Regions from separate parts of the Erwinia sp. CGal63 genome, predicted to be linked through region 1. Evidence: predicted binding sites of a transcription regulator. Region 1 holds the regulator's gene; each other region holds the start of a gene.
The links. Region 1 encodes PurR, which represses purine synthesis genes. Its sites were predicted from a motif close to CANGCAAACGTTTGCNTG; they were not measured.
Positions count from the first base shown of each region.

Region 2: a site for PurR is predicted at 1,487-1,504, ahead of pyrC (dihydroorotase). Genes of this name have one in related genera too.
Region 3: a site for PurR is predicted at 2,087-2,104, ahead of purT (formate-dependent phosphoribosylglycinamide formyltransferase). Genes of this name have one in related genera too.
Region 4: a site for PurR is predicted at 2,188-2,205, ahead of purE (5-(carboxyamino)imidazole ribonucleotide mutase). Genes of this name have one in related genera too.

Region 1 is NZ_JAKUMN010000001.1:1,304,569-1,308,056, reverse strand. Features, by position in the region: gene punR (DNA-binding transcriptional activator PunR) at 26-934, shown strand; gene purR (HTH-type transcriptional repressor PurR) at 962-1,987, opposite strand; gene MKZ79_RS05910 (NlpC/P60 family protein) at 2,293-3,060, opposite strand; gene MKZ79_RS05905 (Grx4 family monothiol glutaredoxin) at 3,422-3,488, shown strand, end outside.
Region 2 is NZ_JAKUMN010000001.1:1,606,402-1,609,889, reverse strand. Features, by position in the region: gene dinI (DNA damage-inducible protein I) at 1-104, opposite strand, end outside; gene pyrC (dihydroorotase) at 173-1,219, opposite strand; gene MKZ79_RS07320 (hypothetical protein) at 1,533-1,718, shown strand; gene MKZ79_RS07315 (hypothetical protein) at 1,761-2,192, opposite strand; gene MKZ79_RS07310 (tlde1 domain-containing protein) at 2,189-2,557, opposite strand; gene MKZ79_RS07305 (lipoprotein) at 2,876-3,439, opposite strand.
Region 3 is NZ_JAKUMN010000001.1:656,391-659,878, forward strand. Features, by position in the region: gene MKZ79_RS02785 (bifunctional 4-hydroxy-2-oxoglutarate aldolase/2-dehydro-3-deoxy-phosphogluconate aldolase) at 163-801, shown strand; gene purT (formate-dependent phosphoribosylglycinamide formyltransferase) at 866-2,044, opposite strand; gene MKZ79_RS02795 (YebG family protein) at 2,183-2,521, shown strand; gene MKZ79_RS02800 (sugar phosphate isomerase/epimerase family protein) at 2,600-3,430, opposite strand.
Region 4 is NZ_JAKUMN010000006.1:165,308-168,795, reverse strand. Features, by position in the region: gene MKZ79_RS17690 (helix-turn-helix transcriptional regulator) at 1-86, opposite strand, end outside; gene purK (5-(carboxyamino)imidazole ribonucleotide synthase) at 510-1,589, opposite strand; gene purE (5-(carboxyamino)imidazole ribonucleotide mutase) at 1,586-2,095, opposite strand; gene lpxH (UDP-2,3-diacylglucosamine diphosphatase) at 2,242-2,967, opposite strand; gene ppiB (peptidylprolyl isomerase B) at 2,967-3,461, opposite strand.

The DNA.
Region 1 (3,488 bases):
CGTTCAAAAATTTTGCAGGAAGATTATGTGGTCAGAACATTCGCTTGAAGTGATTGATGCGGTCGCCAGAACCGGCAGCTTCACCGCAGCAGCGGCGGAGCTGCACCGCGTTCCGTCCGCTGTCAGTTATACCGTACGACAGCTGGAGGAGTGGCTGGCGGTACCGCTGTTCGAGCGACGCCATCGGGATGTCGTCCTTACGGCCGCAGGCGAACATTTTATTCAGGAAGGGCGTCTTGTTATCAAAAAAATGCTTGCCACGCGACGGCAGTGTCAGCAGGTCGCCAACGGCTGGCGCGGACAGCTGAATATCGCCGTGGATCGCATCGTCAAAGCGTCGCGAACCCGCCAGCTGGTGGTGGATTTTTACCGCCACTTTCCCGATATGGAACTGCATCTGTCACCAGAAGTCTTTAACGGCGTTTGGGACGCGCTGGCCGATGGTCGGGTCGATGTGGCGATCGGCGCGACGCAGGCTATCCCGGTTGGCGGACGCTTCGCTTTTCGCAATATGGGGATGCTGAACTGGCGCTGCGTAGTCAAAGCGGGTCATCCGCTTGCGCAACGTCAGGAGAAAGTCAGCGAAGAGGCGATCCGCGCATGGCCTTCGCTGGTGCTGGAGGATACCTCGCGCGCGCTGCCCAAAAGAACGACCTGGACGCTGGACAACCAGCGACGGCTGGTGGCGCCAGACTGGGAAAGCGCCTTCGACTGCCTGCTGGCCGGACTGTGCGTTGGCATGGTGCCAGGTCATCTTGCGCAACCGCTACTGCAAAACGGCTCGCTGTGCGAACTGCAGCTGGATCCGCCTTTTCCGGACAGTCCCTGCTGCGTCAGCTGGTCGGAACAGCAGGCTTCGCCGGCGCTGCAGTGGCTACTGGAGTATCTGGGGGAAACGGAGACGCTGAACAGCGAATGGCTGCGGGAAGCTTAACAGGGCGGCCTGGCGCCGCCCGTAACGCTAGCGACGATAGTCGAGGAAAGGGCCATCCGCAACGGAACGGCGCTCAATCAGCGTAGGGTGCACTTCAATGGTCTGCGGCTCTTCGCGCTTGCTGGTGATGCGATCGAGCAGCATATTGAACGCCGTCGCGCCCAGGCGCTCTTTTGGCTGATGCACGGTAGTCAGCGCAGGCGTGAAGTAGCGCGAGTTGCGCACGTTATCATACCCGATCACCGAAATATCCTGCGGCACGCGCAGGCCCATTTCATCCGCTGCGCAAATCGCGCCCATCGCCATCACGTCGCCGCCGCAGAAAACCGCGGTAGGCCGCTGCTTTTGCGTCAGCAGCTGCTGCATGGCGCGATAGCCCGACTCCGGTTCGAAATCGCCCTGTACCAGCCATTCGTCGCGCAGAGTAATGCCCGCTTCCGCCAGCGCCTTCAGGAAACCGGCATGGCGGCCGCCGCCCGTATTGCGTTCCATGTGGCCGGGGATCACACCAATATCGCGGTGGCCGCGATCGATCAGATAGCGGCCCGCCAGATAGCCGCCTTCAAAAGCGTTATCCAGAATGGTATCGGTAAAGTCGCCGCGCGATTCGCCCCAGTCCATGACCACCATCGGAATATTGCGGTGTTCTTCCAGCATGGTGATCAGCTCGTCCGGGTATTCGGCACACATCACCAACAGGCCGTCGACGCGCTTCTGCGCCATCATCGACAGATAGGCTTTTTGCTTTTCCAGCTCGTTATGCGCGTTGCCCAGGATAAGCGTGTAGCCCTTAGCGAAGCAGCTATGCTCCACCGCCTCGATAATTTCAGCGAAGTAGGGCGCTTCGCTGGAGGTCGCCAGCAGGCCGATAGTTTTGGTGTTATTGACCTTCAGGCTGCGGGCCACGGCGCTGGGGGAATAGTGCAGCGCTTTAATCGCTGCCCAGACGGCTTCCCGCGTCTCTTCAGCGACAAAGCGGGTTTTATTAATGACGTGGGACACGGTCGTGGTGGACACGCCGGCGCGTTTGGCCACATCTTTGATGGTTGCCATGAAAAAAGACTCCTGCGCTGTTCAGTAAGTCACTGAAAAGCGGTTTGTTAAACGTTTGCCTGGAATTCCAGCGCTCCTGATATAAATTGCGCATATTTTGTTGCGGAATGGTTACATCAGAAGGGAGTAAACAGAATGCGAAACCGGCCTGGAAGGAGGCGATAGCGACAAACAGGCCCGTTGCGCAACAGATCGTGGATTCTAACAAGAGCAGGCGCAAAAAACGAGAATTTTAGGCCGGCCGGTGGAAATTTGCGGTGAAAAGGCCGGTTCGTCTGCGACGATACCGGCCGGAGTACAGCAGGCTAGCGGATTGTTTTCGGCGTCATGACCCGACGGGCGCCGACATAGTGCTGCTCCCAGTAATCCTCCGTCAGCGCGCTGACCTGAATATCCTTGCCGGTGCGCGGCGACTGGATAAATTTGCCGTTGCCCAGATAGACGCCAACGTGATCCGCCGCGCCGCGACCGTTAATGCGGAAGAAGACCAGATCGCCTTTCTCCAGCTCGTTGCGTTTAACAGAGGCCGCGTCTCTGAGATGGTACATCTCGTTGGCGGTACGAGGGATTTTAAATTTAACCAAATCCTTATAGGCGTACCAGACCAGGCCGCTGCAGTCGAAACCGGTTTTAGGCGAAGTGCCGCCCCACAGATAGGGCTTGCCCAGCTGATCCATCAGTTTATTCATCGCGGTTTCGCGGGCTTTTTGATAGCGCGCGCGGTGCGCTTTGCTGAGCCTGAGCGGCGAGGTGGCCGAGCCGCTGGTCAGGGCTTCCGCCTCCTCGTTGCGCAAGCGATGACGACCGTAGCGTTTCTTCGGCGGTAGCGCGGCGACGGCGTGCTGCTCTTTTTTGCGCAACTTATATTTTTTAACAACGGGCTGACGGGTTTCTTTTACTTTGCGGGCGGTGGTTTTAATCGGTCGGCGCTTGCGGCGATCGCTTTCGCGGGCAGGCGTAACGCTGTCTGCCTTATGATGATCCGCCTTAACGGCGGCGTGTGGCGATGCGTGCGCCATAGAGATAAACAGCTGGGCAAAAGCCAGCATCAGCAGCGTGATGAGTAAACGCATCTTTACCATTAACAGTTTGTGCTCCCGCCAGAGGCAAGAGCATGGCTTAATCAGGAGATCTGCGCCTGGGCAGTCGGTTAGGTCAATTCTAAACGAACTCTTTACTAAAAAGTAAGGCCTTTTTTGTTTCAATCCTCGCGAAGCGGTAAAAGCTGTAAAATTCAGGCTGTTCAACCGCTTATCTGCGCAATTTTGCCGCGATTTTTTGCAGTTAACGCAGCGTGAGCGAGCGGGAAATGGTATTTTAACGTTCTGTTTCCAAAACGTAGCGGCCTTGCGGCGGCTGAAAATGCCATTTTCATCGCGCGCGCAGACTCGCTACACTATACAGACACGAAGTAGCCGATTGAGGAAGGCATTTATGAGCACTATTGAGAAAATTGAGCGCCAGATCGCAGAGAACCCGATCCTGCTGTATATGAAAGGCT
Region 2 (3,488 bases), 300 kb from region 1:
TCAGGAAATTGTTTATCAATACGCTTGCTCAGCTCGGCGCTCAGCGCGTCAATGGCGCCGGCGGGCAGCGAGGTCGTTTTTGCTACAGTGACTTCAATACGCATAAAAGCCTCCGATGAATTCACTGTGAATATATACAGTAAGATTTACGGAAGCAATCATTTTGTCGGGATTAAAGTTCGACGCGCCAGTTCAGCGTTTCGCCAGCCAGGAAAGGCACCAGCGTATCTTCGCCCAGCGAGACGCTTTCCGGTACCGTCCACGGCTGGCGCACCAGCTTAATGGTGCCTTCATTCAGCGGCAGGCCGTAAAAACGCGGGCCGTTTTCGGAACAGAAGGCGGCAAAATGCTGAAGCGCGCCCAGCTCTTCAAACACGGTGGCATAGGCGGGCAGCGAGGAAGGAGCGTTAAACACGCCCGCGCAGCCGCAGCTGGCTTCCTTGCGGTGGCGCAGATGCGGCGCGGTATCGGTACCCAGGAAGAAACGTGAGTGACCGCTGGCGACCACCTTACGCAACGCTTCCTGATGTACGTTGCGTTTAAGGATTGGCAGGCAGTAGAGATGCGGCCGCACGCCGCCGACCAGCATATGGTTGCGGTTAAACATCAGATGCTGCGGCGTAATGGTGGCGCCAAGCAGATCGTTACTTTCTTCTACGTAAGCGGCGGCCTCTTTGGTGGTGATATGCTCGAACACCACTTTCAGTTCGGGATAGCGCTTGCGCAGCGGCTCCATGACCGTTTCGATAAAGCGCGCTTCGCGATCGAAGATATCAATATGCGCGTCGGTAACTTCGCCGTGGATCAGCAGCGGCATACCGATTTTCTGCATGCGCTCCAGCACTGAAGCGATGGCGTCGATATTGGTGACGCCATGACTGGAGTTGGTGGTGGCGTGAGCAGGATAAAGCTTGGCGGCGGTGAACACGCCAGAGCTGAAGCCTTTTTCCACCTCGTCGGCTTCCAGCGAATCGGTCAGATAGCAGGTCATCAGCGGCGTAAAGCTATGTTCCTCCGGCAGCGCGTCCAGGATGCGATCGCGATAGGCGATAGCGGCCGCCACGCTGGTTACCGGCGGCACCAGGTTAGGCATAACGATTGCCCGGCCGTTTACCTCGCTGGTAAAAGGCAGCACGGTTTTCAACATCTCATCGTCTCGCAGATGGATATGCCAGTCGTCAGGGCGGCGGATAATAAGTTGCTGAGGGTGTGCAGTCATGGACAGGCTCCGGCAGAAGTGAAATCGGTATGGCGCGATTTGGCCGGGTATCAAGGATAAAGGCAAAGCCAATCGTTTGCACCTGCTTTATTTTCTTTTTTCTGGCAGGCGCTTAAGCACAGAGTCTCTTCGGGTGATTCTGTAAATAGTGCACGTAATACTCGCTCCCTCATTCCCTGAACAGAACGCGGCGCTGTCCGCAAAGATGTTGGAAACCGATCGAGCGTAGGAAGTCTCTGGGAAGCTGGGGGAGGGCTATTTTAAAATCAGTCAGCCTGCTGCCTGTCCGGAAGGCGACCGCCAGCGCGTACTGATGGCGAGAGAAAACGGTCGTGTCAGCTATCAGGATGCTAAGCCAGCTGCAATCGTATTTTCGCCTGATGAGATTCCCGAACTACTACGTGCGCATGGAGAACATTTTAGTAATGCGCTGGTGGCTGAAATCATGAAAGAGAGCCTGGCGGCATTGAGCAGGCGAGCCAATCGCTACATTGAATAACAGTAACAGTAAGAAGCCCCTGCGCTGACACAGGGGCAACAATCAGAATTCACGCTTAACAATTAGATAACCGTTGAATTCTACATTACACTCATAATCGTTTGCGATAGTAGAGACGAGGAAAATATCTTCTTTTCCCTCTTTGTTTTTAACAGTAAACTTAATTATAAGATTTCTGGGATTATATGATGAATAAATCTCTTTATTATCGCTTATTGATAAAAGGGTATCAGTTTTATAGGTTTTTTCGGCGTAATGTTGTGATAGCAAATCAGAGACAGGCTCGTTAAATAGCAATTCCGTAGTGACCCCTTCGGGCGGTATGCTCTTGATGTCAATATGCATTTCCTCATGCATTTTATCCATCATCCTTATTGCCGTACCTGATATGGGCGACTTACAGTTATTGTCAAGCACCGGCGCGGCAAGCGGACAGGTGCTGCAAATAATTAATGGCAGGAGTAAATATTTCATTCAACAATTAACTCCCTGTCACCTGATTTCCATATTTCCTTACGAAATCGTGGGTCAAGTATAATACAGCCGTTTGACGCCGTGCCAGGCTCTTTTCTGCTGTCACCATGAATCAAAAAGCCATCGCGACCACACATGCTATTACCTTTATCCGGCTCCAGCCGTAGCGTAAACTCACCCGCTTTTTTATGAGTGAACGGCACGCCCACAATCCTGTATTTGCCTCGTGGCAGCGGGCCTTTATTGCGCAAGCATTCATACTCAGGGTTATCCTTATAGCCTGGGGCACCAGCGTAAAGCGCGCTGAACTTGTATTCACCGTTATGCTTAAAGGTCTTCATCATCACACTGTAAGTCCATGACATTATGTCTCTCCTTGTTGGTTAATGAATATTCCATTAGCGCAAACAGTTAACCGATTTAACGCACAGGTTCCAGTACGGCAAAAGAAAAATTGAATCGAGTTAAACTGACATCAAATAAAGGTTGATTTTGTTCCAGGCTGGTATATTCTCTCTTCAGAGTGGGATTTCTATACTTACGCCATTTACGGATGGGTTATACCAGAAGCTGACTTGCTAAAAGTGGCAAATATAAACGCTTCGCAATATTCACGCGAGAAAAAAAGTGCGCGGCGCTGCCGAAAAAGCGAAGGCAGCGCCGCGCAGGAAAACCCTGAAACTTTACTCGGTGAAAGGAATAATCAATTCGCCCGGTTTCACCACAAGCCCCTTCGCAAAGCGTTTCGCCAGCGATTCCGCCTTGCTGCGATCCGTACTCAGTACGTAAACCGGTTTCTGGTTGAAATAGTCCTTCAGCGACTGGCTGAGATAAGGCGTCAGCGTATTCAATACGCCCTGCATCTTCTCAGGCTGCGCCTGCAGATCGACAAGCTGCATATCTTTCAGAAAGATGGCGCCTTTTTCCTTGTCAAAAAAGGGCTGCGCTTTCATGGTCAGCAACATCTCCGCATGCTGCGGGCCGAACAGCGAGCTGACGTCGACGGTGGCCTTGCCGGTCAGCGTTACTCTGTCCGGCTCTTCCCGACCAATCTTGCTGTTAAGATCGGTCAGAACGATATGGGCGTCCACCAGACCGGCCACGCCAATCTGCTTTTCATAATTATTGTGCTTCTGCAGCGCCTGATTCACCTCCTCTTCGCTGACGCTGTACTGCGTCAGCTTGTTGCAGCCTGCCAGGCTCAGGGCCAGCATCAGGGCCATCGCGCCCCGCATCAAATTGTTCATAGTGCTCCTCATCGCGTTATAACGTCAGCTACCCCTTGTGACGCAAAGC
Region 3 (3,488 bases), 650 kb from region 1:
ATGCTCCTGAAAAATGAACCGCAGTTTCAAAAACAGATTTCACGCATGGACGAAGCCGCTAAAAATCCTGTATGGTAGACAGCTTCCGGACGCCGCGCGCGTCGTTTTTGCCCGCCTCGCTGGTAACAGGGAACAGGCAGGCCTGAAAGGAGAAGCAGGACGATGAGTAACTGGAAAACAAGCGCTGAACAAATTCTGACTACTGGCCCGGTTGTGCCGGTTATCGTAGTCAACAAGCTGGAACATGCGGTGCCGATGGCGAAAGCGCTGGTGGCGGGCGGCGTGAAAGTACTGGAAGTGACGCTAAGAACCGCCTGCGCTATGGATGCGATAAAAGCGATGATCGCGGAAGTGCCTGAAGCCATTGTTGGCGCGGGAACGGTGCTGAACGTACAGCAGCTGCGGGAAGTCACCAATGCGGGCGCAAAATTTGTTATCAGTCCCGGCATTACTGAGCCGCTGCTGAAGGCCGCTGTGGATGGGCCCATTCCGCTGATCCCGGGTATCAGCACCGTATCAGAACTGATGGCCGGTATGGATCATGGCCTGCGCGAGTTTAAATTCTTTCCGGCGGAAGCCAACGGCGGCGTCAAGGCGCTGCAGGCGATTAGCGGGCCTTTCCCGCAGGTGCGCTTTTGTCCAACCGGCGGCATCTCTCCGGCCAACTATCGCGACTATCTGGCGCTGAAAAGCGTGCTTTGCATCGGCGGTTCCTGGCTGGTGCCTGGCGACGCGCTGGAGGCGGGCGATTACGATCGTATTACGCAGCTGGCGAAAGAAGCCGTGGCGGGCGCGCGCTAACAGCGCGGCTGGCAGGAAAACAGGATGGCCTGAGCCATCCTTTTTTACGGATGCCGCCTGAACCTCAGCCGCTGACTTTCACGCCGGCGGCGCAGGTCACGGCACGTTTTACGGCATCATCGATATCGTCGCCGGTAGCCAGCGCTACGCCCATCCGGCGCTTGCCGCGCACCTCGGGCTTGCCGAACAGGCGCAGCTGCAGGCCCGCGCCCAGTACCGCTTCCAGATTGGCGAACTGCACGTTGTCGCTCTCCAGCTCCGGCAGGATAACCGCAGAGGCCGCTGGCCCGTACTGGCGAATGCCGCCAACCGGCAAACCCAGGAAAGCGCGAACGTGCAGCGCGAACTCGGACAGATCTTGCGAAATCAGCGTCACCATACCGGTATCATGCGGGCGAGGAGAAACTTCGCTGAAGATCACTTCGTCACCGCAGACAAACAGCTCGACGCCAAACAAACCGTGGCCGCCCAGCGCGGTAACGACTTTTTCCGCAATCTGCTGCGCGCGCTGCAACGCCAGTTCGCTCATCTGCTGCGGCTGCCAGGATTCCCGATAGTCGCCATCTTCCTGACGATGGCCGATTGGCGCGCAGAAGTGGATGCCGTCAACGGCGCTGACGGTAAGCAGCGTAATCTCAAAATCAAATTTCACTACGCCTTCAACAATCACGCGGCCGGCACCAGCACGACCGCCTTGCTGTGCATATTCCCACGCGGCGGCCAGTTCGCCCGCTTCGCGAATAAAGCTCTGGCCTTTACCCGAGGAGCTCATCACCGGCTTAACGATGCAGGGGAAACCAATTTCCTGCGCGGCCTGATTAAAATCCGCCACGTTATCGGCAAAGCGATAAGAAGAGGTCGGCAGAGCGAGCTCTTCGGCCGCCAGGCGACGGATGCCTTCGCGGTTCATGGTCAGACGGGCGGCACGCGCCGTAGGGACAACGCGCTGTCCCTGTTTTTCCAGCTCAATCAGCATATCGGTAGCGATAGCCTCGATTTCCGGCACGATATAGTCCGGACGCTCCTGCGCCACCAGCGCTTTCAGGGCTTCGCCATCCAGCATATTGATCGTGTGGCTGCGGTGAGCGACCTGCATCGCTGGCGCGTCGGCATAGCGATCGACTGCGATAACTTCCACGCCCAGACGCTGACATTCCAGCGCCACTTCTTTGCCCAGCTCGCCCGAGCCGAGCAGCATTACGCGAGTCGCCGCAGGGCGCAGCGCAGTACCCAGAGTTGTCATAAATCTCTACCTGATTGAGGGAAAAAACGCGGCCGCAGTATAAACGAAAACGATTGCGCGATCATCCGATTTCCGGGCTTGAGAAAACTTCCTGGTCTGATATACTGTATAAAAATACAGTTAAACGAGGTGGGCACTATGGCTGTTGAAATCAAATTTGTTGTCGTCAGAAAAGGTGAGGAAAAGATGACTTTCGCCAGTAAGAAAGAAGCCGACGCTTATGACAAAATGCTCGATATGGCCGAAGTGTTCTGCGACTGGCTGAGCGCGGCGCCGCTGGAGATGGACGAGAATCAGCGCGAGGCGCTGGGTATGTTCCTGTCGGAAAACAAAGATGCCGTCCAGCATATTCTGCGTACCAGTAAAATGCCGGAAGCGGAGCGCTCGCGTCCCGTGGCAGCGGTAGCAGAAATCGCGGCTGAAGATGTCGACGCGGAAGAGAAGAAGCCCAAAGCGGGCCGCAGTAAAGCGGCCTGACGGCGCGTCGCTGCAAATAAAAAGCCTGTCCGCAGACAGGCTTCAGGTTGCCGGGTAAAGTAAACCTTTTGTCAGGCGTCAGTCAGGCGATATCTGCGCGCAACAGCGCTTCAGGGCGTGCATCGCTTCTCTGGCTGCCTCCGTCGGCGCCTGCTGTTTAATCTCATCATTAAAGACCTCCAGGCCGATTGGGCCGCTATAGCCTTCCTTCTGCAGATAATCCAGCAGCGTATAGAGCGGGAAATTCCCCCGGCCCGGCAGCAGGCGATGATGTCGCGCCGTATCCACCAGTTCGCTTCCTGAGGGCAGGGTAGCCAAATCGGAAAGCTGCACCAGAAAAATTTTCTCCATCGGGATGCCGTTTAAATCGGCGACGGTACGGTTACGCACAAAAATATGGAAGGCGTCCACCACCAGCCCTAAATTAGGCTCGTTAACACGCTGTACCAGCTGCCATGCGGCGGCCGTCGTGTTGATGTGCGTGCTCCACGCCATTGCTTCGAAAGCGACCCGTAGCCCGCGCTTTCCCGCTTCCTGCACCAGCCAGCGAATATCCTCTTCCTCGCGCTCGGCGACGCACTCTTTTTGCGTCGAGGCCGGCGTCAGCAGCGTAGTCGCGCCCAGTTTCACCGCCGTATCCATCATTTTAATAGCGTCCTGACGCTTCTCCTGCCGCTGCTCATCCGGCGCGCCGTCAAAGTCCAGCAGTACCTGATAATCCGTCAGGGCGATACGCTGATTATCCAGCAGGCTGGCCACATCCTGCGCGGCTCCTTTAGCTGACTCCACATCCTGCCGCCACAGCTCCAGCTGAGTGAATCCTGCCTGCGCGGCGGCAATGATTTTCTCTTCCGTCGTGCCGCCCAGTAAAACCGTATTAATAAATAATGGGTTATTTTGAAAACGCATTTCTTCCCCTTATCAGCTGTGTCTGCGAAACAAACCGGCGGGAAACGGTCCGACCTTT
Region 4 (3,488 bases), on a different contig from region 1:
ACGTTATTAAACTGTGCCAGTTTTCGCTCAATATAATCTTTTATTGAGGAATTGATAACCTGATTACTAAAAAATGATTTAGACATGTCATTATCTCCCTGAGAAAGTGAGGCTTCCATCGTCAATGGCCGACTTTACCATGCTTTTAAAGCCAAACCTAACGTTACGCTTTACTCTGCCAGGTGGCTGAAGATGATTCGTATAATTAAAAAGATTAAATAATGTTCAGTATGACGAAGCAACTATAGTAGCTTCTTATCGCAGAGGATGAAACCGGAGGTTGGAACGAAAGCACTATTTGATGAAGAGAGGGGAGGAGAACCAAACCAGACCCTAAATGCGTAAAAGATGTAAAAAATCTTACGTATTTATCCTGACTGTCTGAGAGTGGTTCCCTTGGTGTTGGCAAAGAAAACTTCTAATTACTTAATAGTATTATGTATTTATTGTTTTGTTCGCCACTACAATACGGCTTTCGTTTATAAAATGATAGCCATACTTAAGTACAGTTAAGCACTGTCCTTTTTCAAATGCGCGCTGGCCCAGGCTATACCGCTGGCGTAATCCGCAGGCAAGTCAGGCGTCAGCGCCTGCAAAGCCTGCTGCAGCGATTCATGGCTGGTATCGATAAGATTAAGGTGGCCAACCTTGCGGCCCGGACGCACCTCTTTTTCATACCAGTGCAGGTGAACCAGCGGCTGCTGTAGCCAGGCGAGGTTTACCGCTGTACCAATCAGGTTGATCATCACGGAAGGTGTACTAACGACCGGCTTCGGCAGCGGCAGATCCAGGATAGCGCGCAGATGCAGCTCAAACTGGCTAATCGAGGCGCCATTCTGCGTCCAGTGGCCGCTGTTGTGTACGCGTGGAGCCAGCTCGTTAATCAGCAAACCCTGCGGCACCACAAAACACTCCATCGCCATTACGCCGACATAATTTAGCTCGTGCATAATCGCTGCAAGCATACTTTCCGCCTGCTCTTGCTGCGCCGCATCCGGCTCAGGGAGCACCACGCTGGCACGCAGAATGCCATCCTGATGCAGATTATGGGTCAGTGGATAGAAGACAGTGCTGCCGTCGTGAGCGCGAGCGCCGACCAGCGAAACCTCGCCGGAGAAGTTAATACCCTGTTCCACAATGCATTCGCCGTAGCAGTCCGCAGGCAGGGAAGCGGCGTCGTTTGCCCGCAGACGCCACTGGCCGCGGCCATCGTAGCCGCCGGTGCGGCGCTTTACGATAGCCAGCTCGCCTAATTTTTCGAACACTTCTGGCCACTCGGCCGCTTCGCTTAACAGCTGCCACGGCGCTGTCGCCAGGTTTAGCCGATCCAGCAGCTGTTTTTGCGTCAGGCGATCCGCCAGCAGCGGAAAAATATCACGGTTAACAAAAGCGTTATGGTTAGCCAGCTCTCGTGTCAGCGCTGTTTCAGGCCAGCGTTCGATTTCCGCCGTGATCACGCTCTGCTGGATCGGCAGCGCTTCCGGTTCAGCGTCCAGCCCGACAGGATAGACGGCGATGCCCAGCGGCTCGCCAGCCTGACGCAGCATGCGGCCAAGCTGCCCATTTCCTAGTACGCAAACTGGTTTCATGCTTCCTCCCGCGGATCCGGATGATGCAACACTTCATCCGTCTGGCTTTGCCGCCAGCCGGCCAGCCGTTTCGCCAGCTCAGCGTCGTGCAGCGCCAGAATTTGTGCTGCCAGCAGCGCGGCGTTGGCCGCGCCAGCTTTACCGATAGCCAGCGTGCCGACCGGAATACCGCGCGGCATCTGCACAATAGAATAGAGGCTGTCGACGCCGCTCAGCGCCGCGCTTTGTACCGGTACGCCCAGCACGGGCACCAGCGTTTTCGCCGCCAGCATACCGGGCAAATGGGCCGCGCCGCCTGCGCCGGCGATGATAACCTGGAATCCGTTCTCCTCGGCCTGTTCAGCGAAACTGAACAGCTTGTCCGGCGTACGGTGCGCTGATACCACTTCGCAATGGAAGGGAACGGCCAGGCTGGTAAGGATATCCGCGGCAAATTGCATGGTTGCCCAGTCACTTTTGGAACCCATTACAATCGCGATGCGGGCCGGTGCGGCGTTGGAAGACATGCGGGTCTGACTCCTGTGATTATACAAATATCACCCATCAACCGGCGGGCTGACGGATGGGAAGGAGTGAGAGAATAGCATGACTGGAAAGCAAGGAAAACGTTTGCTCTGGCAGGAAAACGGCGGAGAACGCCGCTTTGGGCGAATCAGAAAGGAAAAGCGATTAGCCTGATTTCATCCGCGCTGACTTTAATCATCGACCCTTCGCTATGCCAGGCGCCCAGCACGGCGCGCTCGGCCGGCCGGCCGTCAACGGTCAGCGAATGGATTGCGGGACGATGGGTGTGACCATGGATCAGATACCGCACCTGATGACGGCTCATCGCCGCCTGCACGGCTTCGGCGTTGACATCCATAATAGCTACGTCTTTGCTGCGGTTAGCCTGTTTGCTGCCGGCCCGCATTTTCAGGGCAATACGTTGACGCAGAGCCAGCGGCAGCGCCAGAAAAAGCTTTTGCAGCCAGCGCTGGTGAACCTTACGGCGAAAACGCTGATAGCCTTCATCATCGGTACACAGCGTATCGCCATGCATAATCAGGATGCGGCGACCATAGAGGTTCAGCAGCTGCTCCTGCGGCAGCAGTCGCATACCGCTGGCGGCGGCAAAACGCTGCCCGAGCAAAAAATCGCGATTACCGTGAATAAAATAGCAGGGCACGCCGGCGAGCCGTAAGGCATCCAGCGCGGCGGCAATCTCCGCGTGTAGCGGATTAGGATCGTCGTCGCCAATCCACGCTTCGAAAAGATCGCCGAGGATATAGAGCGCGTCGACCTGACGCGCTTCGCGCCGTAAAAATGCAAGAAAACCGGCAGTAATTGCCGGTTCTTCTTCACACAGATGTAAATCTGCGATAAACAGCGTGTGCGACATTATTCGCTGACGGTGACTTTCTGGATCACCACATCTTCTTTCGGCACATCCTGATGCATGCCGCTGCGGCCGGTGGCAACGCCTTTGATTTTCTCAACCACGTCCATGCCTTCCACCACTTCGGCGAACACGCAATAGCCCCAGCCCTGCAGACTTTCGTCGCGGAAGTTCAGGAAGTCGTTATCGGCAACGTTAATAAAGAACTGCGCGGTAGCGGAATGAGGCGCCTGAGTACGGGCCATCGCCAGCGTGCCTTTGGTGTTTTTCAGGCCGTTGTTGGCTTCGTTACGGATTTCCGCTTTGGTGGCCTTCTGCTGCATGCCTGGTTCAAAGCCGCCGCCCTGGATCATAAATCCATTGATAACACGGTGGAAAATGGTGTTGTCGTAAAAACCTTCACGGCAGTAATCCAGGAAGTTTTTAACGGTTTCCGGCGCTTTATCGTCAAAGGTTTTAATAACGATATCGCCATGATTAGTCTGGAAAGTGACCATATTCTCATCCTGTAAAGGTTGAAGGAG